3 regions of the Pseudacidovorax sp. DMC4 genome follow, and region 2 is predicted to be linked to each of the others. Evidence: predicted binding sites of a transcription regulator. Region 2 holds the regulator's gene; each other region holds the start of a gene.
The links. The regulator sigma-54, encoded in region 2, starts transcription at its own class of promoters, with help from an activator protein. The targets are predictions, from matches to a motif close to TGGCANGNAANCTGCTTT.
Positions count from the first base shown of each region.

Region 1: nifE (nitrogenase iron-molybdenum cofactor biosynthesis protein NifE) is a predicted target of sigma-54. The motif match lies at 6,682-6,699, and genes of this name have one in related genera.
Region 3: ACT54X_RS19180 (BMP family protein) is a predicted target of sigma-54. The motif match lies at 6,914-6,931, and genes of this name have one in related genera.

Region 1 covers NZ_JBQUYR010000014.1:85,291-94,680, forward strand. Annotated here, with positions in the region: gene ACT54X_RS23045 (LLM class flavin-dependent oxidoreductase) at 1-709, opposite strand, end outside; gene ACT54X_RS23050 (globin family protein) at 706-1,311, opposite strand; gene ACT54X_RS23055 (nitrogen fixation protein NifQ) at 1,405-1,992, opposite strand; gene fdxB (ferredoxin III, nif-specific) at 2,021-2,326, opposite strand; gene ACT54X_RS23065 (CCE_0567 family metalloprotein) at 2,358-2,558, opposite strand; gene ACT54X_RS23070 (NifX-associated nitrogen fixation protein) at 2,703-3,200, opposite strand; gene nifX (nitrogen fixation protein NifX) at 3,193-3,612, opposite strand; gene nifN (nitrogenase iron-molybdenum cofactor biosynthesis protein NifN) at 3,643-5,070, opposite strand; gene nifE (nitrogenase iron-molybdenum cofactor biosynthesis protein NifE) at 5,082-6,644, opposite strand; gene ACT54X_RS23090 (TonB-dependent receptor) at 6,917-9,136, shown strand; gene ACT54X_RS23095 (hypothetical protein) at 9,167-9,390, opposite strand, start outside.
Region 2 covers NZ_JBQUYR010000006.1:265,769-275,158, forward strand. Annotated here, with positions in the region: gene ACT54X_RS13415 (THUMP domain-containing class I SAM-dependent RNA methyltransferase) at 1-1,080, opposite strand, end outside; gene ACT54X_RS13420 (RNA polymerase factor sigma-54) at 1,182-2,774, opposite strand; gene lptB (LPS export ABC transporter ATP-binding protein) at 2,857-3,633, opposite strand; gene lptA (lipopolysaccharide transport periplasmic protein LptA) at 3,630-4,301, opposite strand; gene ACT54X_RS13435 (thiol:disulfide interchange protein DsbA/DsbL) at 4,474-5,130, opposite strand; gene ACT54X_RS13440 (SPOR domain-containing protein) at 5,224-5,922, opposite strand; gene argS (arginine--tRNA ligase) at 5,979-7,679, opposite strand; gene ACT54X_RS13450 (EAL and HDOD domain-containing protein) at 7,757-9,043, shown strand; gene ACT54X_RS13455 (PsiF family protein) at 9,241-9,390, shown strand, end outside.
Region 3 covers NZ_JBQUYR010000010.1:84,321-93,710, forward strand. Annotated here, with positions in the region: gene ACT54X_RS19145 (amidohydrolase family protein) at 1-197, opposite strand, end outside; gene ACT54X_RS19150 (VOC family protein) at 343-786, shown strand; gene ACT54X_RS19155 (GNAT family N-acetyltransferase) at 741-1,346, opposite strand; gene ACT54X_RS19160 (ABC transporter permease) at 1,396-2,319, opposite strand; gene ACT54X_RS19165 (ABC transporter permease) at 2,316-3,380, opposite strand; gene ACT54X_RS19170 (ABC transporter ATP-binding protein) at 3,383-4,966, opposite strand; gene ACT54X_RS19175 (5'-methylthioadenosine/S-adenosylhomocysteine nucleosidase) at 4,954-5,871, opposite strand; gene ACT54X_RS19180 (BMP family protein) at 5,885-6,883, opposite strand; gene upp (uracil phosphoribosyltransferase) at 7,166-7,801, opposite strand; gene ACT54X_RS19190 (URC4/urg3 family protein) at 7,852-9,174, opposite strand; gene ACT54X_RS19195 (GTP cyclohydrolase II) at 9,171-9,390, opposite strand, start outside.

The DNA of each region.
Region 1 (9,390 bases), on a different contig from region 2:
TCTGCGGCCGGGCGCCGCGCTCGGGCGCGATGGCCGCCGCCACCTTGGCCAGGTCGGCCGAGGGCGTGGCCATCAGGCCATGGCCCTCCTGCGCCGCCAGGCGCAGCGCCTCGGGGCTCAGGCTGGCCAGCCATACGGGCACCGGCTGCTGCAGCGGACGCGGATGCACCGACAGGCCGCGGCTGCGGTAATGGCGCCCGTCGAAATCGACGGCGTCCTCGCGCCACAGGCGGCGGATGAAAGCCAGCGCCTCCAGCATGCGTTCGCGCGCCTCGGCTTCCGACGGCACGCCCGCATGCCGGTACTGGGCCGGAAAGGGCCCGCCGCGCGCCACGCCGAATTCCATGCGCCCGCCGCTGAGCAGGTCCAGTGCGGCCATGTCCTCGGCCACGCGCACCGGGTCGTTCAGCGGCAGCAGCGCGGCGCCCGTGCCCAGGCGGATACGCCGCGTGCGCGCCGCCAGTTGGGCCAGCAGCACCATGAGCGCGCTGCCGATGGCGAAGCGGCTGTGGTGATGCTCGGCCACCCAGACGGAATGAAAGCCCAGGGCTTCGGCCAGCTCGCCGGTGAGCAGGGTCTGCGCCAGGGCATCGCGCGGGTCGCCGTCGGGGTCTTCCACGTTGAGGAAGACGCCGTAGCGCGAGCCCGCAGGCGCGGTGGCGGTGCCTGTGGCGGGAGCCGGGTTCGTGCTTGGCGGAAGGGCGCTCATCGCCCGCCTCCTGCTGCGGGCGCCGCTTCCAGGAACCAGCTGCGCACGGTGTCGTAGGGATAGCGGGTCAGGCCCGCATGGCGGCTGCGCGGCGCCATCAGGTGCACCGACAGGGGCTCGGCCCAGCGCCAGAAGTCGGCCCGCAGGCCGGGCGTCCAGCCGGCGTCGTCGAAGGCATGCCAGAGCTGCACCAGCCAGAGCTCGCGGCCCTCCTCGTCCAGCAGCAGCGGCAGGCCCGAGCCGGCGCGCAGCCGCGCGTGCCAGCCGCTGTAGAAGAGCGGCCCGCCGCAGGACTCGACCACGAAGTCGGCCACACGCTGCTCCACACAGCCGGCGCACCGGCCCGCGCGGGCGAAGAGCGGCGTGCGGCACAGCCGCTGCATGTGCAGGTGCACCAGCCGGCGCAGGCCCTCCTCGCTGCACTGGGCCAGCAGCCGGTGCGCCGGCTGGGGCAGCAGCGGCAGGCACGGTGCCTCGGCAAAGGCCGCCCCGGCCCCCGGCGAATCGCCGGCCGGCCAGTGGAGCGTGAGATAACAGGCCCGGTCGCAGGGCACCCAGCGGGCGCCACGGGACACAGGTTGGGCGGATTGGAAGGCGGACATGGCGGCTTCGTCGGTTTTGTCAGGACAGGCGACGTGTTATGTAGTTCACTACATCGCGTTAGCCGTCCTAGTGCAAGCCGCGTGCCCGGCGCGTCAGATCCGCGCCCGGCCGTCCTCCGGCCCGAAGCACAGGCCATGGTCGCTGCACACGCCGCAACTGGGCGACTTGCAGACGAAGACCTGCTCGCGCTCGCACAGCTGCTTGTAGAAGAACTTCTTCCACTTCATGTCGCCCGTGTTGCGGGCCGCGAGCGCGGGGAACCAGCCGCCGATCAGCGCCGAGAGTTCGCGACGCGAGGGCAGGAACAGGTCCTGCCACAGGTGGTTGCCGCCCAGGCTGGCGCAGGCCAGCGCATGGGCGACGGCCGGTCCGTCCTCGGGCGGGCCAGCCGCGGGAGACAGGTGGTCGAGCAGCAGCGCCACGAGGTCGTCCACCTCGTCCTGACGCGGCTCGGCGCGGTCGGCGCCGTCGAGCGCCAGCCAGTCCAGCCCGAGCGCCAGGTCGGCGCCGGGAAAGCGGCGGTCCATCACCGCGCGCGTGGCCGCGGCCGGCAGGCCCGCGAGGGGCAACCATTGCGTGCCATGGTCCGCGAAGGCCGCGCCGATGACACCGGCCAGCGCCAGGCTGGCCGGCTCGCCGCGCTGCGGGGCACAGGCCAGCAGCAGGGCGCGGGGATGCAGGGCCTGGGCATTCATGGCCGGGCAGCCCCTACACCTGCGCCGCGGCGTGCGTGTAGCACTTCTTGGGGCAGATCTTGGCGCAGGCCGTGCAGCCGATGCACAGCTCCTGGTGGGCGATGGTCATCACCTTGCGCTCGTACTCGTCGTCCTCGTCGTCGTCGCCGGAGAGGGCGATGTGCTCGCCCTCGTCATCCAGGCCGACGAGCTCGAGCACGCCGCGCGGGCAGACCTTGAAGCAGCGGCCGCAGCCGATGCACTTGTCTTCGTCCAGTTCGGCGACGAAGGTGGGCGTCCAGGTGGCGCCGCTGGGCAGGGTGACGTTGAAGGTGGTCATGGCTGGCTCGGGGCTGGCGGGGCGTGCGTCGTCAGGCCGCTGCGGCGGCAGAGGCCTTCCGGGCGGCCATCAGCGCGGCATGGGCCTCGTGGCAGCGCTGGGCCACCTCCAGGATGCGCTCCCAGTTGTTCGGCAGCTCTTCCGACAGGTCATGCAGGTCCATCTTGGCCTGCACGGCCTGGGCGTTGAGCTTCTTGAGGCGGGCTTTCAGTTCTTCTGCTGTTTCAGACATTCGGCGGCTCCTGGGTACTTGGTGGCACACGTCAAGCACTGTGCTCGGGCGCCCGTGGAACCGGCTTTGCCGGGCCACCGGGCGCGCCCCCTTGAGGGGGGATTCGGCTACACGAAGTGAGCAAGAAACGGGGGTGGGTCTATTTCATGCTCCGTAGTTGGCAACGTCCGGGTAGGTGCGGATCATCTGGACGGCCTCGTCCAGGAACTTGCCGCCGGCTTCCGCCAGCTTGGCCAGCGACGGAAAGCCGAAGCGGTGCACGTCGCGCAGCTGCTTGTTGACCACCACCAGCCGCCCGGCGATGAGCACCATGCGGCCGAAGCCCTCGTGGCTCATCTTCATCATGGGCGAGACCATCTGCTTCGTCTCGCGCTCGATGGCCACGGCAATGGCGTTGTAGAACAGCTCCAGGTGCCACAGCGTCTCGGGGTCGGGGTCGCCCATGATCGGAATGGCACGCCGCTCCTCGGGCGTGAGGATGTAGGGCTTGAGCAGCTGCAGGTCGCTCTTGCCCTCCCAGGTGCCGTGGGTGTCCTGGGCGCGCAGCTGCTTGATGAGCTGCTGCACGAAGGGCGACGCCAGGTGCGCCGCGTCGTTGTCGTCGGCCGCCGGGGCGGCGGCCAGGGTTGCTTCTTCAGCCATGGGGGTGGGCTTCCTCTTCGTCCTCGAAATCGAACGCACTGCCGCCGTCCTTGGCCAGTGCCTTGCGCAGCCAGGGCGGCGGCGTGCCCTTGAGCACGTCCTGCAGCTTGTCCAGGATCTGCGCGATGGGTTCGGGCTGCGGCACCTTGATCGGATGGATCTTCAGCGCCACCACCCGCGCCGCGCCCGAGCCGCCGATCGCCGCCACATACAGGATGGCGCAGTCGCGGATGGCGTCCAGCTTGGGGGCGAGCTTGTCCTCGTCGCCGTCTTCCTCCAGCTTGCCGCCGAAGTCGAAGCTTTCGACGAAGCGGTGGCCCTGGGGCGTGACCTCGTACACGACGATGGCCTTGGCCCAGCCGAAATGGGCGTCGACATGGACCTTGTCCTGGGTGGCGAATGCGATCTTCATGGGGACTCCGTGGCGTGGAAAAGAGGTCGCTCAGGCGCTGGCGGCGGCCACGGCCGCGTGGTCGCCGCAGCCGCAGCCCGTGCCGCAGCCGGCCTCCGCCTGCGGCACGGGCTGCGCCGCGCGCAGGGCCTCGGGCGTGAGCGGCCAGTCGCCTTCGTGGTGGTGCGGGATCTGCTCGATCATCAGGTTGGCGATCTCGAAGATCAGGTTCATCGTGCCGCGGTAGCCCACATAGCGGCGGTGCGAGTTGCCGATGCGGTCGAACACCGGAAAGCCCACTCGGAAGAAGGGCTTGCCCAGCCGCTCGGCCATCTGCCGGCCATGCGAGTGCGTGACCAGCAGCTCGCAGCCCGCCTCGGCCGCAGCGCGCTCCATGTCCTCCAGGTCGCCGATCACCACCTGCGCGGCCGGCAGCAGCGCGTGCGCGGCCGAGGGCGTGGTGCTGACGCACACCTTCAGCTCGGCGCCCATCTCGTGCAGCAGACTGCCCACGGCGAGCAGCAGGTCGGGCTCGGCGCCGATCGCCACCTTGGTGCCGCCGGTATAGAAGTGGCCGTCGAGCATCGCGTCCAGCAGCTGGCTGCGCTGGCGGCGGTACTTGGCCGGCACGGGACGTCCGCTGAGCTGCGCCAGCCGCTGCATCAGGCGGTCGTTGCAGGCCAGACCCGTGAGTCGCTCGTAGACCTCGAAGGGCGTGCCGGCGATGTCCTGCAGCGCCTTGGCGGCATCGCGCATCTGCTCGCCCACCGCCAGCGTGAAGGCCGAGGCGCCCGCGGCGCGGATCTCTTCCACCGTCGTGCCGCCCAGCGTGGTGCCGCGCCAGTCGGGCGCGATGTGCCCGTCGAGCGAACCCGAGATGTCGGGCAGCACCACGGCCGTGAGGCCGAAGGCCTCGACGATCTCGCGCAGCTCGTCGATGTCCGCCGGCGACAGGTGGCTGCCCGGCAGCAGCGTGAGCTGCGCGGCCACCGTGGGCAGCGGCTTGACCATCGCCCGCACGATGCCGGCGACGGCGTGGCGGTAGCCGTCCTCGAAGGCGCCCACGTAGTCGGGCGTGGAGACGTAGACGATCTCGGTGTCCGCCAGCTCGGGCTTGCGCTGGCGCACGATGGCGAGGAAGCCCTCCACGTCGTCGCCCTTGGTCTCGGTGAGGCCGGTGGAGCAGATGGCGATGATGCGCGGCGCCGCGCGCTGGTGGATGTTCATCAGCGCGGACTCGATGTTCTCGTAGCCGCCGAGGATGGTGGTCACCTCGTTCATCGCGGTGGTCTGCAGCGGAATGGCTTCCTTGAAGTGCCGCACCAGCAGCACCAGCCCGAAGGAGGTGCAGCCCTGCGAGCCGTGCATCACGGGCATGCAGGCATCCAGCCCCATGAAGGCGAAGCTCGCACCCAGCGGCTGGCTCATCTTGAGCGGATTGACCGCGCAGGCTTTCTTCGACTCGACGACCTCGGCCATGGCGCGGCTCCTCAGGCGGGCATTTCGTCGAGCGTCAGGCCCATGGCGCTGCGCGCCACGTCGGCCAGGAACGCCAGGCCCGGCAAAGGCATGCAGTCGGCCAGGGCCGCAGGCTGCGGGGCCTGCGGCGGGATGGGCGCAGGCGCCGGCACCGGCGTGCCCGCCGCCACCGCGCCCAGGCTCTCGCCGTCGTCGCCCCAGGGCGCCGGAATGCGCACCTGCTGCCACACGGGGTTGGAGAGCGCGCGGTCCACCTGGTGCACCAGCTCCACCATGCCCTCGTAGCCGCCATAGGGGTAGTAGCGCTCCTGGTTGATGTCCAGCCAGGGCATGCGGGCCTTGAGCGCCACGAACTGCGAGCGTCCGCCCGACAGCATGATGTCGGCCTTGGCATCGCGCAGCATGGTGTACATCTGCCGCGGCGTCATGTCGTCGATCATGTGGGCGTCGTCGCCCATGATCTCCTTGATCTTCTCCTTGTCTTCCTTGGTGGACTTCTTGATGCTGGTGCCCACCACCTCGATCCCCGCCTCCTGCAGGGCCGACACCACCGACCACGACTTCACGCCGCCGGTGATCAGCAGTGCCCGCTTGCCCGCCAGGCGCTCGCGGTAGGCGGCGATGCGCTTCCAGGCGCGGGCCTCCTCGACCTCGATCAGCCGCTCGGTGCGCTCGATCAGGTCCTCGGGCGCCCCCTGGCGCACCAGCAGCCGCGCGATGTTGCGCAGCGTCTCGCTCATGTCGGAAATGCCGTAGAACGAGCCTTCGAAGTACGGGATGCCCCAGCGCTGCTCCATGCGGGTGGCGATGTTGATCATCGACTTGGAGCACACCATCATGTTCACCTTGGCGCGGTGGCTGCTGGCGATCTCGTTGTAGCGGCCGTCGCCCGAGATGCACGAGAGCACGCGCACGCCCAGCGCATCGAGCAGCGGCTTGGTCTGCCACAGCTCGCCCACCAGGTTGTACTCGCCGATGATGTTGATGTCGTAGGGAGTCGTGTACTCGGGCTCGCGCGTGCCGATCACATAGTCCAGCACCGACTCGCCGCCCAGCTTGTTGCCCAGGTTCTTGGGCCCCGCGAAGCCGGGCGAGTTGACCGGAATCACCGGCTTGCCGAACTTCTCGCTGGCGCGCTTGCACACGGCCTCGATGTCGTCGCCGATCAGCGCCGTGACGCAGGTCTGGTAGACGAAGACCGCGGGCGGGTCGTACTTCTCGATGATCTCGCGCACGCTCTTGAACAGGCGCTTCTCGCCGCCGTAGATCACGTCCAGTTCGTTGATGTCGGTGGTGAAGCCGGTGCGGTAGAGCTGCGAGCCGCTGCTGGCGCTGTGCCGGTTGTCCCAGGAGTTGCCTTCGCAGGCGATGGGGCCGTGCACGAGGTGCGCCACGTCCACGATGGGCTGCAGCGCGATCTTGGCGCCATCGAAGGCGCAGCCGCCAGCCGCAGCGCCGGGCGACAGCTGCTTGGTGCAGCCCTTCTTCTTTTCCTTGGCGCCCTTGGCCTGGTTCTTGTCGCAGCCGGGCTCGTCGAACACCTGGGCGATCTTGGCTTTGAGCGAGGGGGACATCGGGAGGCTCCTTGCACGTGGCGTGGGTGAGGCCTTCATTGCAGATTCGGTGCCAGCCGCAATGCGTTGGAAAGCCAACGCAGAAGCGGCAATCGCGCCTGTCTTCAGCGCCGCCTGTGGCAGGTTTGAAGCAATCGCGACATTCGCGCTGCCGGCATGTGACACACGGGCCCGTTCCTATAATCCGCGCCTTCCGCGACGCCCTTCCGGGCCCGCATCCCGCGCCAGCCAGCCGCTGCCAGCCGCGCATCTCCTCCTCCTGGAGTCCGGCTGTGCCTACCCTGCCCTCCCGCCACCCGTCGCCGCGGCGCAAGCGCGCCCTCCCCCGTTCCACGCGCCGCACCGCCTGGCCGCTGGCCGTGGCGCTCGCCGGCCCCCTGCCGGCATGGGCCCAGGCCGCCACCACCGCCGCCGCCGATACGCAGTTGCCCGCGGTGCAGGTGGAGGACCAACGGGTGCCCGACCTGCAGCAGGACGGCTCGGCCGCCAGCGGCTACCGGGCGCGCACCGCCGCACAGATCGGTCCGCTGGACGCCCGACCGCTGCTCGATACGCCCTACTCCGTGCACGTGGTGCCGCAGGCATTGATGGAGAACCTGCAGGCCACCAAGCCCGACGATGTGCTGCGCATCAACCCCGTCACCCAGCTCACCACGCCGCAGTCGCGCTTCTTCACGGGTGTGACGGTGCGCGGCTTCAGCCTGGGTGCCACCAAGCGCATCGACGGCATGCCCAACACCAACATGGTCAGCGTCGACATGGAGGACAAGGAGCGGCTGGAGGTGCTCACCGGCCTCTCCGGCTTTCTCTGGGGTGCGGGCAACGTGGGCGGCACGCTCAACTACGTGCTCAAGCGGCCCACCTACGAGCCCCTGCGCAGCGTGACGGCGGGCGTGACGGAAGGCCGCAACGGCTATCTGCACGGCGACTTCGGCGGCCGCGTCGACGACGGCGGCAAGCTGGCCTACCGGCTCAACGTTGTCGGCCAGGACGGCGACACCGCCACCGACCACCAGTCGATCCGGCGCGGCCTTGCCAGCGGCGCGCTCGACTGGAACGTGAGCGATACGCTGCAGCTGCAGTTCGACGCCTCGCGCAGCGTCTACCGCATGCGCGGCAGCGAGGCCTACTGGAGCGCCGCCACGGGCGCCAGCTATCCCTCGGCCGACCGGGCCCGCAGCAACTTCTACGGCCAGCCCTTCACGCTGACCGACACCGCGCAGGACCATATGGCCAGCCGCCTGCGCTGGCAGCTGGGCGACAGCGTGGTGCTGCGTGCCGGCCTGGCTCGCCGCACCAGCCGCTCCGACCTGGTGGTGGCCAACAACACCTTCATCGCCGGCGGTGACGGCCGCTACCTGATGCAGACCAGCGCCTGGGAGTACCCCGATTACCTCAACCAGGGCGCCTATGCCTATGCGGGCTGGCGCTTCGCCACCGGGCCGGTGCGGCACACCCTGACCGCCGGCTGGTCGGCCGACCGCACCACCGCCACCAACTACCGCTCGTCCGCCGGCGGCTGGACCACCCTCACGAGCATGCCGGTGAGCTTCGGCCAGCCCGTCTACCTGCCCGACCCGGGCCTCACGCCCACCGGCAGCAAGTACCTGGCCCAGCGCACGCTGCGCCGCAATGTGCTGCTGGGCGACGACATCCGCGTGGGCGACCAGTGGTCCGCCCTCATCGGCGTGAACCAGGCGGGCATCCTGGACTCGGGCTACGGCGCCACCGGCGCCAGCACCAGCCACTACGACGACAGCCGCGTCACGCCGACGGCCGCGCTCATCTACAAGCCCGTGCCGTGGCTCTCGCTCTACGGCAGCACCATGCGCAGCCTGGAACAGGGCGGCGTGGCCGCGGCCACCTACAACGGCCGCCTGGTGAGCAACGCAGGCGCCGTGATGGCGCCGCTCCAGAGCAAGCAAGTCGAGATGGGCCTGAAGGCCGAAGCCCGCGACGTGCTGTGGACGGCGGCGCTCTTCAAGATCGACAAGGGCCTGCAGTACTACGACGCGAGCGGCAGCGGCCCGGTGACCTATGTGCAGGACGGCCGGCAGGTGCACCAGGGCCTGGAGTTCACCGCCACCGGCAAGCCGATGCGCGGCCTCACCGTGGTGGGCGGTCTGACGCTGCTGGACGCCAAGGTCAAGGAGAACCGTCAATCGCCCGCACTGGAAGGCAAGACGCCCATGAACGTGGCCGAGCGCACCGCCAAGCTCTACCTCGAGTACGACCTGGACGGCGTGCCCGGCCTGACGCTTACCGGTGGCGCCTTCTACACCGGCCCGCAGTACGCCGACGCGGCGAACACGCAGCGCCTGCCCGGCTTCGCCACCTTCGACCTGGGACTTCGCTACGCCCTGCGCGCGGCCGGGCTGCCGCTGACGCTGCGGCTGAACGTGGCCAACGTGGCGGACAAGCGCTACTGGCTCAATGCCAACTACCTGGGCAGCCCGCGCACGGTGGCACTGTCGGGGCAGATCAAGTTCTAGGCAGGCGGCCTTCCGCCCGCCGGGCGCCGCTCAGCGCGAACCCGACGATCCCCCCAGCGCGCGCGCCACCGCCAGGGCACGCGCCTGCGGATCGGCCCCCGCCCGTGCGAAGGCGGCCAGCGCACGCCGCATGCGCGGCGCCTTGGCGTAGTCGGCTTCACCGTGGCCGGCATAGGCCGAGAAGTCGCAGATGCACACCTGCAGCAGCTGCTCGAAGCGCTCGGGCCGCTCCACCGCCTCCACCCGTGCCAGCA
Region 2 (9,390 bases):
CGGGAAGAAGTCATCGCCGCCGTCGGCGCCCGATTCGGTCTGCGCCACCTCGCGCCCGCCCGGCCCGCGCCGCCCCGCGTTGGCGCCGGCGACGCCGCCCACGGCGATGCGCTCGCCATACGGCGGGTTGAGCAGGATCACGCCGCCGCCCTCGACCGGGGGCATGCGCTGCAGCGCGTCACCGCCGCGCAGTTGCAGCCGGTCGGCCACGCCGGCGCGCTCGGCATTGCGCTGCGCGAAGTCGACCATGCGGTGCGACACGTCGCTGCCAAAGACCCGCACCGAGCCCGCAGCGCGCGCGTCGGCGGGAGCCAGCGCCTCCTCGCGCATCGCGCGCCAGAGTTCGGCGCGGTGCAGCAGCAGCGCCTCGAAGCCGAAGCGCCGCGAGGCACCGGCCGGCACGCCGGCGGCCAGGAGCGCGGCCTCGATGGGAATGGTGCCGCTGCCGCAGCAGGGGTCGTACAGCGGCTGGTCGGAGACGGCACCGGTCTCCGGATCCCACCAGCCGCTGGCGGCCAGCATGGCCGCAGCCAGGGTCTCCTTGAGCGGAGCGTCGCCCTTGTCCACGCGCCAGCCGCGCTTGAACAGCGGCTCGCCGCTGGTGTCGATGTAGAGCGTGACCTCTTCGGCCGTCAGGTGGGCGAAGACGCGCACGTCGGGAAAGCGCGTCTCCACGCTGGGCCGCACGCCGCCGGCGCGGGCGCGGAAGCGGTCGGCGATGGCGTCCTTGATCTTGAGCGTGGCGAAGTTGAGGCTCTGGAGCGGGCTGCCCTGCGCCGTGAGCTCGACCTTGAAGGTCTGGCGCGGCTGGAACCACATCTCCCAGGCGATGCCCGAGGCGGCTTCGTACAGGTCGGCCTCGCTGCGATAGGGCCGGTGCGCCAGCTGCACCAGCACCCGCTGCGCCAGCCGGCTCTTGAGGTTGAGCGCCTGCACGTCGCGCCAGGCGCCCATCACCCGCACACCGCCGCGCAGCACCCGCAGGTCGTCGCCGCTGCGGCCGGTGATGGCATGCACCTCGGCGGCCAGGAGGTCTTCCACGCCGGCGGCGCAGGGCAGGAAAAGGATCAGTTCGTTCACGGCTTCGTCGTCCGAAAAAATGAGGTGGCCGGCCACCGCGATTCGCCGGCACGCCGATCGGAAGCCCCGGCCCGCGCACGGGCCAGGAACGCGGCGGCTCTTTAAAGCGCCTTGCGCAGGTTGGCCGGCGCGATGCGCAGCGCCTCACGGTACTTGGCCACCGTGCGGCGGGCGCATTCGATGCCCTGCTCCTTGAGCATGTCCGAGATCTGGCTGTCCGACAGCGGCTTCTTGACGTTCTCCGAGCCCACGAACTGCTTGATCAGCGCCCGCACGGCCGTGCTGGACGCATTGCCGCCCGTCTCGGTGCCCAGGGCCGAGCCGAAGAAATACTTCAGCTCCACCGTGCCGAAGGGCGTGGACATGTACTTGGCAGTGGTCACCCGGCTGATGGTCGACTCGTGCAGGCCCAGTTCGTCGGCGATCTCGCGCAGCACCAGCGGGCGCATGGCCAGCTCGCCGTGGATGAAGAAGTTCTTCTGCCGCTCCACGATGGCGTTGGACACGCGCAGGATGGTGTCGAAGCGCTGCTGGATGTTCTTGATGAACCAGCGCGCCTCCTGCAACCGCTGGCTCAGGGCCTGGCTGCCCTCGCCCTTGTGCGACTTGAGCGCGCCGGCATAGATGTCGTGCACGCGCAGCCGCGGCATCACGTCGGGGTTGAGCTGCACGCGGAACTTGATGTTGCTGCCGCGCCCGCTGCGGGTGACGATGACGTCGGGCACGATCACGTGCCGCTCCACATCGACGAAGCGCCGCCCGGGCTTGGGCTCCAGCCGCGCGATCAGTTGCGACGCCTGGCGCACCAGGTCCTCGTTGCTGCGGGTGAGCACGGCCAGGCGCTTGAAGTCGCGCTTGGCCAGAAGGTCCATGGGCTGCTTGCAGATGGCCAGGGCGACCTTGCGGACCTGGTCTTCCTCGTCGCTGTCGTCCGCGTCGGCGCCGGCGCGCAGCTGGATGGCCAGGCATTCGCCCAGGTCGCGCGCGCCCACGCCCAGCGGGTCCAGGCTCTGCAGCAGGCCCAGCGCCACCTGGAAGTGGTGGATCAACTCGTCGAACTCGTCGTTGTCGTCGCCGGCCAGGGCCGAGGCCAGGGCCGGGAGCGAATCCTCCAGGTAGCCGTCGTCGTTGAGCGATTCGATCAGGAAGCGCAGCGCGGCCGAGTCCTCGGGCGTGAGGCGCAGCGACAGCGCCTGGCGGTGCAGGTGGGCCTGCAGCGACTCCTGGCTGCGCGCCAGCTCGGTGGCGTCGGCGCGCTCGTCGTCGTCCTGGCTGCTGCTGTTGTTGCGCGCCGGGGCGTCGCCGCCCCATTCGCTGTCGTCGGGCGAGAACTCCACGGTGCCGTCGCCGTCCCAGTCGGGCTCGGCGTCGACGCTCTCGGTGGCGGGCGCGTCGGCCTCTGCCACGGCGGTGTCGCTGCTGCTGCTCGACGTGCTGCTGGCGCTGGCCGTCGCGGCGTAGTCGGTGCCGTCCTCGCGCTCGTCGCGGGGCACCGGGGCGTCGGCCGCCTCCAGGCCGAACTCCTCGCGCGGCGCCTCCTCGGTCAGACGCTCCAGGAAGGGGTTGTCGTCGAGCATCTGCTCGACCTCCTGGCTCAGCTCCAGCGTCGAGAGCTGCAGCAGCCGGATCGACTGCTGCAGCTGGGGCGTGAGCGCCAGATGCTGCGAGACGCGCAGCGACAGGCCCTGCTTCATGGCCGGCCTCCCACGGATTGCGCAACCATGGGCAGCACAGGAGAGATGCCGGTAGGACGGAACGCGGAAACAGGCACCCTGGCTACATCCGGAAGTGTTCGCCCAGGTACACGCGGCGCACCTCGGCGTTGTCGACGATCTCGGAGGGCGTGCCCTGCGCCAGCACCTGGCCGTCGCTGATGATGAAGGCGTGGTCGCAGATGCCCAGCGTCTCGCGCACGTTGTGGTCGGTAATCAGCACGCCGATGCCGCGCTCCTTGAGGAAGCTGATGATCCGCTGGATCTCGATCACGGCGATGGGGTCGATGCCGGCGAAGGGCTCGTCCAGCAGGATGAAGCGCGGCTGCGTGGCCAGCGCACGGGCGATCTCCACCCGGCGCCGCTCGCCGCCCGACAGGGCCAGGGCGGGTGAGTCGCGCAGGTGGTCGACGCGCAGGTCGGCCAGCAGCTCGGACAGGCGCTGCTCGATGCGATCGCGCGAGAGGGGCGCCATGCGGCCGCGGGCATCGGCTTCTTCCTGCAGTTCGAGTACGGCGCGCACGTTCTCCTGCACCGTCAGCTTGCGGAAGATCGACGCCTCCTGCGGCAGGTACGACAGGCCCATGCGCGCCCGGCGGTGGATGGGCATGTGCTCCACGGCCTCGCCGTCGATGCTGATCTGGCCAGCATCGGCCCGCACCAGGCCGACGATCATGTAGAAGGACGTGGTCTTGCCGGCGCCGTTGGGGCCCAGCAGGCCGACGACCTCGCCCTTCTGCACGTCGAGCGAGACGTTCTTGACCACCTTGCGGCTGCCGTAGCTCTTCTGCAGGCCACGCGCCTGCAGCCGGCTGCCGCCCGCCGGCACCGCGACGCTCACCGGCTGCCCCCGTTCTGGCCCGACAGCGAGCCGCTCTGGCGCAGCGGCGCGCCGGTGCGCGGGCCGGGGGCCGGCACCTGCGTGGGCTCGGTGCTGCGCGGCGACAGGATGGCCCGCACGCGGCCGCCCGGCTGCTGGGTGCCGCCCGGCGGCGGCGGGGCGCCATTGACGGTGAAGGTGTCGTTGGTCTGGTTGTAGGTGATCAGCGGGCCGGAGGTCTCGTCGGTGACGGTGGTGCCGGTCAGCCGGCGCATGACGGCGCGACGGATGAACTTGACGGTGTCGGCGCGGCCGTCGTACTCGATGACCTCGCCCTCGCCCTCGATCCACTCGTCGTTGCCGCCATCGCGGCGCTGCTTGAAGTAGCCGCGCTGGCCCGGGTCGGCGGTGACCACGCCGTACTGGTAGCCCTCCGGGTCCTGCCGGACCTCGACGCGGGTGCCGCGGATGAGCAGCGTGCCCTTGGTGACCACCACCCGACCCGTGAAGATGCTGGTCTGCTTCAGGTCGTCATAGCGCAGCGAGTCGGCCTCGATGTTCATCGGCTGGTTGCGGTCGGCCTTCTCGGCCTGGGCCGCGGCGGCCAGGCCCAGCGCGGCCACGAGGACCATGGCACGGCCGAGGCGGCGCCAGGGAAGGGAGATCGTGGAGTGCGAGGGATGGGTCATAAAGGCACGGAACTTGCTCTTGATTGTAGGCCCGGCTTTGTCTCAAACCGGCGGCCGCGGTGAATGTCCCGCGCTTGCATTCCGGTAGCGCGCACCGTCGGCAGGGCGCGCGGCACACCCGCAATGAAAAGGCCCGCCGAAGCGGGCCGGGGCGCTGGGGCGGGGCGTCGGCTCAGCCCTTGCGCGATTCGGCCGCCAGGGCCTCCACGATCTGCAGGGCGCGGTCGAGCGAACCGGCCAAGTCGCCGTCCACATAGTAGCGGCCGGCCACCCCGAAGGCGGGCACGCCGGCCACCTGGTAGGCCTCGGTCATCTGGCTGGCACGCTTGGCCTTGCCGGCGACGCCGAAGGACTTGAAGGTTTCCTCGAACTTCTTGGCGTCCAGGCCAGGCTGCTTGCCGGCCCACTCGATCACGGCGGCGTCGCCGAAGATGCGTTGGCGGTCGACGTGGATGGCCTGGAAGATCTTCATCTGGAACTCGTCGACCTTGCCCATGGCCTCGAGCGTGTAGTAGAGCTTCTGCTTGGTCTCGACGTCGTTGCCCACGAAGGGCACCGGGATGCGGCGGAAGGCCACGTAGGGCTGCAGCTTCTTGATCCAGGGTTCGAGCTTGGGCTCGAAGGCAGCGCAGTGTGGGCAGTTGTACGAGAAGAACTCGGCCACCTCGACCTTGCCGGCCGGCGCATCGACCGGGGCCGGCTTGCCCAGCGTCACGTAGTCCTTGCCGGCCTTGAAGGCGGAGGCGGGGGTCTGGGCATGGGCCGCCAGGGGGGCCAGGGGGGCCAGCGTCACGGCCGCGGCGGCCAGCGAAAAGTCACGACGTTTCAAGCGATTTCTCCAACAGGGATGCAGACACAGAGCACGTCGGGCGGCAGCGAGTTCCGGCGATCTGCCGCGCCCGACGGCAACAGGGCAAGGCACTCAGCGCTGGACGCGCACCAGGGCGGCGTCGAAGCCGGCGCCGTCCAGTCGTTCCTTCAGCCGGTCAGCGTCGTCCTTCTTGCTGTACGGACCCGCGCGCACCCGGAAGACGGGACGGCCGGCCTGCTCACGCTCGGTGACGCGCACCTCCACGCCCATCAGCGAGAGCTTGGCGCGCTGGGCCTCGGCGTCGTCGCTGGTGCGGAAGGCACCCGCCTGCACGAAGTACACGAAGGGGTCGGACGCCGCATCGCCGCCGCTGGCGGGCAGGCCGGCGCGCGCGCGGGCCAGGTCGCCCAGCGGATCGGCCGAGGGCGGCGGATTGGCTGCCTGCGGCGCGCGCGGCATGGCCGGCGTGACGGCCGTCGGCGGCGTGGCGGCCTGGGGCGGGGTGCCAGGCTGGGCGGCGATGGCCGGCACCGGCGGGGCGGTGGTCACGGGCGGATTGCCGCCGGCCGGCGCACCCGGCGTGGCCGGCGGCTTGGACGGCTGCTTGCCATACAGCGGCGAATTGGGGTCCCAGTCGCGGTTCTTGCGGGCCTCGGCCTCGTCCTGCTCGGCGGCGCGGGGCTGGGTCTTGGTCATGAACGGGATCGGCACCTTGGTGACGTACACCGCCACGCCGAGCGCCACGCCCAGGCCGAGCACGAGCCCGACGATGAGGCCGATGGCGAAATTGCCCTGTTGTCTGGATCTCATGGATTGCCTTGCTGCTGCAGCGCCACCGGCGCGCCGGGGTGGGATTGTGCGGGCTCTCACATCTTGCGCGGCGCGCTGACGCCCAGCACCGACAGGCCGTTGGCCAGCACCTGCGCGCAGGCGGCGACCAGCGCCAGGCGGGCGCGCTTGGTGGGCACGTCGTCCACCAGGATGCGCTCGGCGTCGTAATAGCTGTGGTACGCCGCGGCCAGTTCGCGCAGGTAGAAGGTGACGTCGTGCGGCGCGAAGTCGCGCGCGGCGGCGGCCAGCATCTCAGGGTATTTGGCCAGCAGCAGCATCAGCGGCTGGGCGGCCTCGGTGGCCAGCGGCGCCAGTTCGGTGCCCTTGAGCGCCGCGGCGTCCACGCCTTCCCTGTCCAGCACCGAGCAGATGCGCGCATGGGCGTACTGCACGTAGAAGACCGGGTTGTCGTTGTTCTGAGCCACGGCCAGGTCGACGTCGAAGGTGTATTCGGTGTCGGGCTTGCGGCTGAGCAGGAAGAAGCGCACGGCGTCGGTGCTGGTCCATTCGATCAGGTCGCGCAGCGTGACGTAGCTGCCGGCGCGCTTGCTGATCTTGACCTCCTGGCCGCCGCGCACCACGCGCACCATGGTGTGCAGCACGTAGTCGGGGTAGCCCTCGGGAATGCCGACACCCGCCGCCTGCAGGCCGGCGCGCACCCGGGCGATGGTGCCGTGGTGGTCGGTGCCCTGGATGTTGACCACCTTGTGGAAGCCGCGCTCCCACTTGGCGATGTGATAGGCGACGTCGGGCACGAAATAGGTGTATGTGCCATCCTTCTTGCGCATGACCCGGTCCTTGTCGTCGCCGTAGTCGGTGGAGCGCAGCCACAGGGCGCCGTCCTGCTCGTAGGTCTTGCCGGCCTCGATCAGCTTGTTCACCGTCGCCTCGACCCGGCCGCTGGTGTACAGGCTGGACTCCAGGTAGTACTGGTCGAAGCGCAGCTTGAAGGCCTGCAGGTCCTTGTCCTGCTCGTTGCGCAGGTAGGCGACGGCGAACTGGCGGATGTTCTCGGTGTCGTTGACGTCGCCGTTGGCGGTGAATTCGCGGTCGTCGGCGCGGACGGTCTTCTTCGCCAGGAAGTCGTCGGCGATGTCCTGGATGTAGTCGCCGTTGTAGAAGGCCTTGCTGGCGGGGTTGTCAGGGTCGGTGGGCCAGCAGTCGTCGCCCGGCTTGAAGCCCTTGGCGCGCAGCTGCGTGCTCTTGGTCAGCGTCTCGATCTGAACGCCCGCGTCGTTGTAATAGAACTCGCGGTGGACGGCCTGGCCCTGCGTCGTCAGCAGGTTGCAGATGGCGTCGCCCAGCGCGGCCTGCCGGCCGTGGCCCACGTGCAGCGGTCCGGTCGGGTTGGCCGAGACGAATTCGACCAGCACCTTCTCGTCCGGGCGCACCGGCTGGCTGCCGAAGGCGGCACCGGCGTCGAGCACCTCGTGCACCACCTGCTGCTTGGCGGCCGGCTTGAGGCGGATGTTGAGGAAGCCGGGGCCGGCGATCTCGATGGCATCGACCCAGCGCGCGTACGCAGGCGTGTCGAGCAGCGCATTGCGCAGCTCTTCGCCGAGCTGGCGAGGGTTCTTCTTGAGGGGTTTGGCCAATTGCATGGCCGCGGTGCAGGCCAGGTCGCCATGGGCGGCGACCTTGGGGGATTCGAAGGCCGCCCGGCTGCCGGCGCCCGGCTCGAATTGCTCGAGCACCTGGGCCAGCGCCGCCAGAAGGTCCTGTTTGACGGTAAGCATCGAAGGATTTTAGGCGGGCGTGCCAGGCCGCCCCGGGCGCAAACGCTTACGATCCTTTAAGAAAAATTCACTAAAAGATGCGCCACGACGCCGCGGAGGCCCTCTACATCGGCCGCCAGCCCATCCTGGGACGGGACCAGCAACTGCACGCCTATGAACTGCTGTTCCGCAGTGGCCATGCCGCGGGTGCCCAGGTGCTCGACGGCGCCCAGGCCACGGCCACGGTGATCGTCAACGCCTTCGCCGAACTGGGCATGGCCCATGCCCTGGACGGTCATCCCGCCTATATCAACGTCGACACCCAATTGCTCTTCAGCGACGTGCTGGAGCTGCTGCCCCGCCAGGCGGTGGTGCTGGAGATCCTGGAGTCGGTCCCCGCCACGCCAGCCGTGCTGCAGCGCTGCCTGCACCTGCGCGAGGCGGGCTTCACGCTGGCGCTGGACGACGTGGTGGACTTCGATGCCCGCACGGCCGCCCTGCTGCCGCTGGCGCGCGTGGTCAAGGTCGACCTGCTGCCCCTCGCCGCGGATGCCGTGGCTCCGCTGGTGCGGCGCCTCCGCGCGGCGGCACCGGCGGTCCTGCTGCTGGCCGAGAAGGTGGAGCGGCGCGAGCAGTTCGACGCCTGCCTGGCGCTGGGCTTCTCGCTCTTCCAGGGCTACCACTTCGCGCGGCCGACGATCATCGCCGGCCGCCGCCTGGGTCATTCGCAGCACACGCTGATCCGGCTGATGGGTCAGCTGGGCGCCGATGCCGACAGCGGTGCGCTGGAGGAAACGCTCAAGCCCGAGCCCGGCCTGACCATGAACCTGCTGCGCATGGCCAACGCCGCAGGCGCCGGGGCCACGCGCGCGGTCACCTCGCTGCGCGACGTGATCCAGGTGCTGGGCCGCCGCCACCTGCAGCGCTGGGTGCAACTGCTGCTGTTTGCCGCCGATGCCCGGGGTGGCACGGCCAGCCCCCTGCTGCTGATGGCCGCCACCCGCGGCCGGCTCATGGAATCGGCGGCCCAGTTGCTGCGTCCGCGCGATGCGGGCCTGGCAGATGGTGCCTTCATGGTGGGGATGATGTCGCTCATGCCCGCCGTGGTGGGGCTGGCCATGGAAGACATCCTCGGCCCGCTGCGGCTGGCCCCGGCCATCGACCAGGCCCTGCGCGACGGCGCCGGGCTGCTGGGCGAGTTGCTGGCCCTGGCGCAGGCCAGCGAAAGCGGCAACCTGCAAGGGCTGGCCCAGGCCCTGCAGGCCCACCCCGACCTCTCGCCGGCCCTGTTCAACCAGGCCCAGGCCGAGGCCCTGGAATGGGCGCACGCCATCGGCCGCGGAACGGCACCGGCCGGCGCAGGCGGATCGACCGGCGCGGGCTGACCCGGCGGCACGTCAGGCCGCTCGCCGCGCCGCGCCGCGCTCCGCATCGCCTCGCCTCGCCTCGCGCTGGTGCGATTGCAAACTTTCGTTTCATCGTTCGTCGTCATCGCAACCTTTGTGAACCGCGTTGCATGAAAGCCTGGCGCCGCCGGGCCGGTGCCCGAGGGGCGCCGCTTGAGCCGGAAGGACAACCACCCATGAAAAAGCTCGCTTCCCTGATCGCCCTGGGCGCCGCCCTGTCGTTCAACGCCTTCGCCCAGACGCCCACCCCGGCGGCAGCGGCCGCCGAGAAGGCGCCGACCGCGCAGCAGAGCAAGATGAAGACCTGCAACGCCGACGCCGGCGAC
Region 3 (9,390 bases), on a different contig from region 2:
TAGCTGAGCGTGGCGTCCATGTGGAAATGCGGATCGCAGAAGGGCGGCGCCACCAGCAGGCCGCCGGCGTCCAGCGTCTCGTGGGCCGGCGAAGCGAGGCCGGTTGCCACCTCGACGATGCGGCCGTCCTGGACGGCGATGGACTGGCCGGTGCGGCCGTCGGGCAGGGTGGCGTGGGTGATGAGCAGGTCGAGCATGGGACGATCGGAAGACGGGGCGGGACAAGCGACGCAAGCGGCTTGCCAGCGTGGGCCCGGCTGTCGGATTCATGCAAGACAGCGCGGCGCGGGCTGCCTATTCTGGCCGGGCTTTCCTGCCCTCATTCACCCGGAGCATTCGACCATGCAGTTTGCCTACGCCATCTTCTACGTCCAGGACGTGGCTGCCACGCTCGACTTCTACGAGCGGGCTTTCTCTCAGCGCCGCCGCTTCCTCAGCCCCCAGGGCGACTACGGCGAGCTCGACACCGGCGGCACGGCCCTGGCCTTCGCCTCGCTCGGGCTGATGCGCAGCCTGGGCAAGTCGCCGCGGCCAGCCGAGCCTTCCGCGCCGAGTGGCGAAATCGCCTTCACGACGACGGACGTTCCGGCGGCCGTCGAACGCGCCTTGGCCGCCGGCGCGTCGCTGGTGCGTGCGCCGCAGACCATGCCCTGGGGCCAGACCATCGCCTATGTGCACGACGCCGACGGTGTGTTGGTGGAGTTGTGCACGCCCGTGGCGCCGCCGTCGCCGGATCAGTATCACGTCCACTGCCCTGGCCTGTCGCCCCGCGCGAGCCGCCGGTAGAGCACGTGCCGCTGCAGCGGATGGCCAGCCGGAACGGCCGGATGGTCGAAGTCGTCCTCCTCGTCGTGCGTCATGCCCAGGCGTGCCATCAGCGTACGGCTGCGCTGGTTGGCGACCGCCGTGAAGGCGACGATCTCGTCCAGGCCGAGTTCGTCGAAGCCGACCTGCAGTGCCAGGGCTGCGGCCTCTGCGGCCAAGCCACGGCCCCACCACGGCCGTGCGAGCCGCCAGCCGATCTCGACGCAAGGCGCGAAGGGCAGGGGCCACGCCGGCTGGTTCAGGCCGCACAGGCCGATGAAGGGGCCGTCGGCACCGGCGGCCGCCAATTCCACGGCCCAGAAGCCCCAGCCCTGTGCATCGATCAGGGCCTGGCAGCGCTGCGCCATGGCATCGCTCGCGGCGCGGTCCATGGCCGAGAGGAACCAGGCCATCGTCTGCGCGTCGGCGCTCATCGTGGCGAAGGGCGCCAGGTCGTCGGGCCGCCAGGGCCGCAGGCGCACGCGGGGGCCCTGGAGCCTGGCAGGGTCGATGGCGGTGCGCCGTGCGTCAGCCGTGGTCATGGAGCGAGCATACGGCGCGCCGCCGCTCGCCCATGCGGCGAAGGACTCATCAACGCTCGCCCTTGCGATAGGGCTTCATCAGGGCCTGCGGGTAGCTGGCCTTTCGCGCCACGAGCACCAGCGCCAGGATCGACAGCACATAGGGCAGCATCAGATAGACCTGATAGGGCAGGGCGGCATCGCCGGCCTGCTGCAGCCGCAGTTGCAGGGCATCGAAGAAGGCGAAGAGCAACGCACCCAGCAGCGCCTTGCCCGGCCGCCACGAGGCGAAGACCACCAGCGCCACGCAGATCCAGCCGCGGCCGTTGACCATGTTGAAGAAGAAGGCGTTGAAGGCCGACAGCGTGAGGAAGCTGCCCGCCACACCCATCAGGGCAGAACCGGCCACGATGGCGGCGGTGCGCGTGGCCGCCACCGACACGCCCTGGCTTTCTGCAGCCTGCGGGTTCTCGCCCACCATGCGCAGCGCGAGGCCTGCCGGCGTGCGGTAGAGCAGCCAGCCGACCAGCGGCACGAGCAGCAGGGCCAGCAGCGTCATCGGGGTCTGGGCATTCAACACCGGGATCGGCAGCCAGTCCATGGGCGCGAAGGGCGTGACGGTCGGCGGCGTGCTCACCTTGGGAAAACTCACCCGGTAGCCGTAGTAGGACAGCGAGGTCGCCAGCAGCGTGATGCCCAGCCCGCACACATGCTGCGACAGCGCCAGGCCCACGGTGAGCCAGGCATGCAGCAGGCCGAAGGCAGCGCCCACCAGAGCGGCGACCACGACGCCCATCCACAGCGGCGCGCCGGCGTACACCGCCAGCCAGCCCCCAAAGGCGCCGGCCACCATGATCCCTTCGATGCCCAGGTTGAGCACGCCGGCCCGCTCGCACAGCAGCACGCCCAGCGTGCCCAGGATGAGTGGCGTCGCGATGCGCAGCAGGGCCACCCAGAAGGAAGCCTGCGCCACGATGTCGAACACCTCGCTCATCGCGACCACCTCAGCCGGAACTGCGTGAACAGCGCCGCCACCAGCACCGACAGCAGCGAGGCGGCCACGATCACATCGGCGATGTAGGTCGGCACGCCCACGGCGCGGCTCATCGAATCGGCGCCGACCAGCACGCCGGCCACGAACACGGCAGCCGCCACCACGCCCAGCGGATGCAGGCCCGCGAGCATGGCGATCACGATGCCGGTGTAGCCATAGCCGGGCGACATGTCGAGCGTGACATAGCTGGTGCGGCCCGCCACTTCGACCGCACCGGCCAAACCGGCCAGTGCACCCGAGAGCAGGGCGGTGAGCACCACGGTGCGCGTGACCGGCACGCCGGCGAAGGCGGCGGCACGCGGATTGGCGCCCAGGGCGCGGATATCGAAGCCCAGCACCGTGTGCTTGAACAGCAGCCATCCGCCCACCGCCAGCACCAGCGCGCCGAGCAGGCCGCTGTGCACCCGCGTCTGCGGGATGAGCTTGGACAGCTCCAGGTCCGACTGCAACGCCACGCTCTGCGGCCAGCCCATGGCCGTCGGGTCTTTCATCGGCCCGTCGAGCAGGGCGCCGACGGCCAGCAGCACGATGAAGTTGAGCAGCAGCGTGGTCACCACCTCGTCCACGCCCAGTCGGCTCTTCATCAGCGCCGGACCGAGCAGCAGCAGCGCGCCCGCCAGCGCGGCCGTCAGGAACATCAGCGGCAGCAGCACGGCCACCGGCCATTCCAGGCCCGTGCCGTCATGCATCCCACCGATGGCGACGGCGGCCAAGGCGCCGGCATAGAGTTGGCCTTCGGCGCCGATGTTGAACAGCCGCGCCCGGAAGGCCACCGCCGCCGACAGGCCGGTGAGGATCAGCGGGATGGCCCGCGTCAGCGTCTCGCTCAGCGCGAAGACCGAGCCGAAGCCGCCCGAGAGCAGCAGCCCGTAGGTGCGGCCCACTGGCGCCCCGGCCCACAGCACCAGCAGGGCGCTGACCAGCAACGTGAAGGCCACTGCGCCCACGGGCGCCAGCACCAGCGCCGTGCGTGAGGGCTGGGTGCGTCGTTCGAGCCGCATCGTCATGCGGGCGTCCTTTCCGTTTCGCCGGCCATCGCCAGGCCGATGGCCTCGCGCGTCCAGGCCTCGGCCGGTCGCGTGGGCGTGAGGTGGCCGCCCTGCATCACGGCGACCTGATCACCCAGGGCCAGCACCTCGTCGAGATCGTCCGAGATCAGCAGCACCGCCGCGCCTGCGTCGCGCGCCGCGATCAGCTGCCGCTGCACATAGGCCACGGCGCCGATGTCCAGGCCCCAGGTCGGCTGGTGCGCAACGATCAGCCGCGGCACCGCCATGGAGCCCGCATCGGGCGCGGTCAGTGCGCGCCCGAGGATGAGCTTCTGCATGTTGCCGCCCGACAGCGAGCGGGCCGGCACATCGAGTCCGCCGCCGCGCACGTCGAAGGCCTGCTGGATGCGCGCTGCATGGGCGCGTGCCGCCGCGCGGCGCACCCAGCGAAGGCCGGGCAGCAGCCGGCGCGAGAAGGCGGCCGTGCGCAGGCGCTCGGCCACCGCGTTCTCCCACACCGGCAGGTCGCCCACCACGCCCACGGCATGGCGGTCTTCAGGGATGCGCGCCACCCCCTGCGCCACCAGCCGCGCAGGCTGTGCAGAGAGCGGCGCACCGAGGAGCTTCAGCCATCCGGATCGCGCCTTGCGCGTGCCGCACAGCAGCTCGGCCAGCGCGACCTGTCCGTTGCCGGAGACGCCGGCAATCGCCGTGATCTGCCCCGCGCGCAGTGTCAGAGACACCTCGTGCAGCGCGCCGGCGCCACCTTCGGTGCTCACGCCGTCGAGCACGCACACCTCGGCGCCAGCGCCGGAGGCGGGCTGCCGCACCGGCGCCTCCACCGCATGGCCCACCATCCATTGCGCGAGCTGCGCCTGCGTGGTGTCGGCTGCGCGGGCCTCGGCCACCAGGCGGCCCTGGCGCAGCACGGCGACGCGGTGCGAGACGCGCAGCACCTCGCCCAGCTTGTGGCTGATGAAGATGATCGACAGCCCCTGCGCCACCATCTGGCCCAGCGTGTCGAACAGCGCCTCGCTCTCCTGCGGCGTGAGCACGGCGGTGGGCTCGTCCAGGATCAGGATGCGGGCGCCGCGGTACAGCGCCTTGAGGATCTCCACCCGCTGGCGTTCGCCGACCGACAGCGTGGCCACGCGCGCATCGGGCGACACCGGCAGGCCGAATCGACGGGCCACCGCCTCCAGCCGCTCGCGCGCCGCCACGCGGCGGGTGAAAGGCTGCCACAGCGGCTCGCTGCCCATCACGATGTTGTCGAGCACGCTGAGGTTGTCGGCCAGCGTGAAGTGCTGGTGCACCATGCCGATGCCCGCCGCCAGCGCCGCCTGCGGATGGCCGGGCGGCAGGGGCTGGCCGAAGGCCTCGATCCGCCCCTCGTCGGCCACGTAATGGCCGAACAGGATGGACATCAGCGTGGACTTGCCGGCGCCGTTCTCGCCCAGCAGCGCCAGCACTTCGCCGGCCTGCAGGGTGAGCGAGATCGCGTCGTTGGCCACCAGCGGGCCGAAGCGCTTCGTGATGCCCGAGAGCCGCAGCACCGGCACGCCGCCGGCCGCGCCGCCGGCCGGGCTCAGGGCTTCCATTGCGCCAGGAAGGCCAGCAGCACCTGCGCCGAGTTGTCGGCCGCCAGGCGCATGAAGGTCCCCATCTCGTTGGCGCCCTCGCCACCGCCGGCCAGATCGCTGAGCGAGCGGAAGGCGAGGTAGGGCACGCCGTTGGCATGGGCCACCATGCCCACCGCCGCCGTCTCCATGTCCAGAACGTTGGCCTGGAAGGTGGCGTAGGTGTATTCGCGGAAGGCCTTGTTGTCCATGAAGGCCTGGCCCGACACGCCGTTGCCGCCGACCACCAGGCGCGGCGCGTGTTTCAGGCAGGTGCCGGCCGCACAGGCCGCCAGGTCCACCTTCATGGTGCGCGCCGCGGCCAGCATGCCCGGGTCCACCTCGAACCAGAAGCGCCGCGTGACCTGCGGCTGCGCCGCGGAGCGGAATTCCACCGGCCGCGGAAACATCATGCCGAAGTTGGGCAGCGTGGCGTCCTGGATGAAGGGCGGCTTCTCGTAGCGGCCGGGCGCGGCTTCCTTGGCCATCAGCACTTCCAGGTACTGGCCCCACTGGGCCGGCACCGTGACGTCGCCGATGGACAGGTTGGGATTGACGCCCCCGGCGATGCCGCTGAACACCACATGGCTGACCTTGAAGCGGTCCAGCGCCAGCTGCGTGTTCATGGTGGCGTTGGTCATGCTGATGCCCGACAGGAACAGCACCACCGGCCGCCCTTGCAGCGTGCCGGTGTGGAACTCCACACCGTTGATGCGCTTGGTGCGCGCGTCCTGCAGCTTCTGGCGCAGCAGCACCAGCTCAGGCTCGAAGGCCGACATGACCGCGATGCGCGGGGTGTCGGCAACAGGGGGCGGCCCCATGCCGGCGCAGCCGGCCAGCGCGGCGCTGGCGGCGAGGGCCAGCAGGAATCGGCGGAAGCTGTTCATGCGGCCAGGGGCCTCACTTGGACGACTTGGGCTGGCGGTCGTCGATCTTGACGCTGTACTTGCCCGACAGGATCTCCGCCTCGCGCGCCTTGACCTTGGCGACCAGATCGGCCGGCACCTTCTTTTCGAAGGTGCCCAGCGGGGAGAGCTCGGAGCCCTTGTATTGCATCTGCGAGTAGGGGCCGTAGTCCTCGGCCTTGAACTGGGCGTCCTTGACCAGCTTGATGGCGCGGTCGACGGAGGGCTCCATGTTCCACAGCGCCGACACCACCACCGTGTCGGGGTACTGCGGCTGCGTGTTGATCACGTTGCCGATGGCCAGCACCTTGCGCTCCTTGGCCGCGTCGCTCACGCCGAAGCGCTCGGCGTACATGATGTCCGCGCCCTTGTCGATCATGGCGAAGGCGGCCTCCTTGGCCTTGGGCGGATCGAACCAGCTGTTGATGAAGCTCACGCTGAACTCCACCTTGGGATTCACTTCCTTCGCGCCGGCCATGAAGGCGTTCATCAGCCGGTTGACCTCGGGAATGGGAAAGCCGCCGACCATGCCGATCTTGTTGGACTTGGTCATGCCGCCGGCGATCATGCCGGTGAGGTAGGCGGGCTCCTGGATGTAGTTGTCGAAGACGCTGAAGTTGGGCGCCTGCGGCTTGCCGGAGGAGCCCATCAGGAACATGGTCTTGGGGATGTCCTTGGCCACCTTGCGGGCCGCAGCCTCGACGGCGAAGGCCTCGCCCACGATCAGCTGGTTGCCGGCCGTGGCGTACTCGCGCATCACGCGCTCATAGTCGGCATTGGCCACGTTCTCGGTGGCCTTGTACTCGATCTCGCCGCGTGCCTCGGCCGCCTTGAGTGCCTTGTGGATGCGGCCCACCCATTGCTGCTCGAAGGGCACGGTGTAGACCGCGGCCACCTTGAGCTTGGACTGGGCGAACGCGAACTGCGGCAACCCGACCGCGACAAGCCCCGCCAGGGCGGCGGCACTCAGGATCAGGGGACGGCGCTGGATCATCTTTCTCACTCCTCGTTGATGGGTGTTGGACAAGCAGGATTGGTGCCGGGGCTGCAGCCAGGCACGGCGGGCGATTCGCACGACCAGGACAACCGGGCCACCCGGCGCCCATGCGGCAAGGAACACCAGCTTCGCCCGACACGCCGCCCCGCACTTAGACAGAAGGCCGCGGAGCAGGCCACGCCAGCAACACGCGCGGAACCGGCTTTGCCGGGCCGCTGCGTGTGCCCCCGGAGGGGGTTGGCGGAGCGGGCCCCAGCCCGCGCAGCCTGGGGGCGAGCTCTACTTCGTACCGAAGATCCGGTCGCCCGCGTCGCCCAGACCCGGCAGGATGTAGCCATGCTCATTGAGTTGCCGGTCGATGGCCGCGGTGTACACCGGCACATCCGGATGCGCCTCGTACATGGTCTTCAGGCCTTCGGGGCAGGTCAGCAGGCAGACGAACTTGATGGACTTGGGCGACAGCTCCTTCAGGCGCTCCACCGCCGCCACGGCCGAATTGCCGGTGGCCAGCATCGGGTCGACCACCACGATGTCGCGCTCGTCCATGCCGCTGGGCATCTTGAAGTAGTACTCGACGGCCGTGAGCGTCTTGGGGTCGCGGTACAGGCCGATGTGGCCGACGCGCGCCCCGGGCACCACGCTGAGCATGCCGTCCAGGATGCCCGTGCCGGCCCGCAGGATCGACACGAACACCAGCTTCTTGCCGTCGATCACCTGGCCGCGTGTCACTTCGAGCGGCGTCTCGATCTCGATCTCCGACGTCGGGATGTCCCGCGTCACCTCATAGGCCATCAGCGAGGCCAGTTCGTTGAGCAGGCGGCGGAAGCTGTTGGTCGAGGCGTCCTTGCGACGCATGAGCGTGAGCTTGTGCTGGACGAGCGGATGGGTGATCAGGTGAGCGTTGGGCGTCGTCATGAATCGTTCTTGTCAAAAACAGAAGGCGTGCGATGGTAGAGGAGGCGGGCTCAGAACACCGTGCCGTCGCTCTCGATGCGCAGCGGGGGCAGGCCATGGCGCAGGCGCTGGGCCACGGCCCGGCCGGCCGCCCAGGTGCCGCCTTCGAGGATGCAGGCCAGCGGCATCTCCTCGGCGCTGCGGCCGACGTGGCGACGCACGATGGGTGCCAGCTCATCGAGCAGTGCCACGGTCAGGGCGCGCCATTCGACGATGAATTCGTCGCCGACCTGCCAAGTGCGTTCGAGCAGGGCCGCATCGCGCGGCACGATCACGCCGGTGTCCAGCAGCAGGCCGCCATTGCGGTACTCGGGCAGGGCGGTGAGGGCGTCCAGTCCTTCGACCTTCACGCCCGCCCACTCGAAGGGCTCGATCAGCGAATAGGTGAGCCACTGCGACAGCTTGTGGAAGGGTACCCAGCCGTGGGTGCGGCCCTCACCGCCGACCGCGCTGTGCGCCCAGCAGTCGCCCAGGGCCAGCGCCGGCTCGCCTGGGCCGGGCAGGGCGGTGGGGTGGCGATGCAGGTAATTGGCCGAGGGCCAGATGGCCGAGAGCGAATCCAGCAGCAGCGTGAGGATGGCGTGCACCTGCACCGTCGCGGTGGGCGGGACCGCCACGCCTTCGGGCGCGATGAGCATGTCGAACAACCCGCCGGGCCGCTGCACCTCGGTGCCGAAGACGGCCGGCTGCTCGGCCAGCACCTCACCCAGGCGGCGCAGCAGCGTGACCCGGCCGTCCAGGCCGACCAGCGGGTTGTCGCTGCGCACCTGGAAGGCTTGCGCCAGGCGGTCGGTCACCAGGGCACGCAGGCCGGCGGCATCGGCCTGCAAAGGGCGATCCGGGTCAGAAGAAAACAGTCCGGCCTTGAAGGCATGGAAGCTGGCCACGCCCAGGCCCTCGGAACGGGTGAAGCGCTGGTCGGACGCCGACTCGTGGTAGGCCCAGTCGGCACCGGCGCCCGCATCCAGCAGCACGCTCACCACGGCGAGATCGATGCGCGCCTTGGCCTTCTCGCGGGGCGTCGCATGTTCGCCCAGCAGATGATCGAGTTCGGCCGCCCGGTCGACGCCGCCCGCCTCGAAATGCCGCCAGCGGCTGTGGTACGGGATCGGCCGCCACGCGTAGCGCGCCTGGGTGACCTGGGCCACTTCACGCGCCGCATCGTCCAGGCTCGTCTCGTCGCCGATGGTGAAGAAGGCCGATTCGCCGCGGCGCGCGCGGGCCAGCAGTTCGGCCGCGCGCTCGCGCACGGCGACCGTCGTGCGCAGCCAGGCGACGGCGGCCTCGGGTTGGTTGAGGTCGGTGGCGGGAAGCACGTGTTGGCTGTCCGTCATTCGCCCAGCCCCCGGCCGCGGGTGGCCTTGAGTTCATCGGTACCGGGCACCTTGCCGGGTGTGAAATAGCCGGCCGCCATCTTGGCGTCGATCTCGACCCGGGCATCCGCCGGGATGAGGTCGTCGGGGATGTTGACGCGCTCGCCCACTTCGATGCCCGAGCCGGTGATGGCGTCGTATTTCATGTTGCTCATGGAGACCAGCCGGTGGATCTTG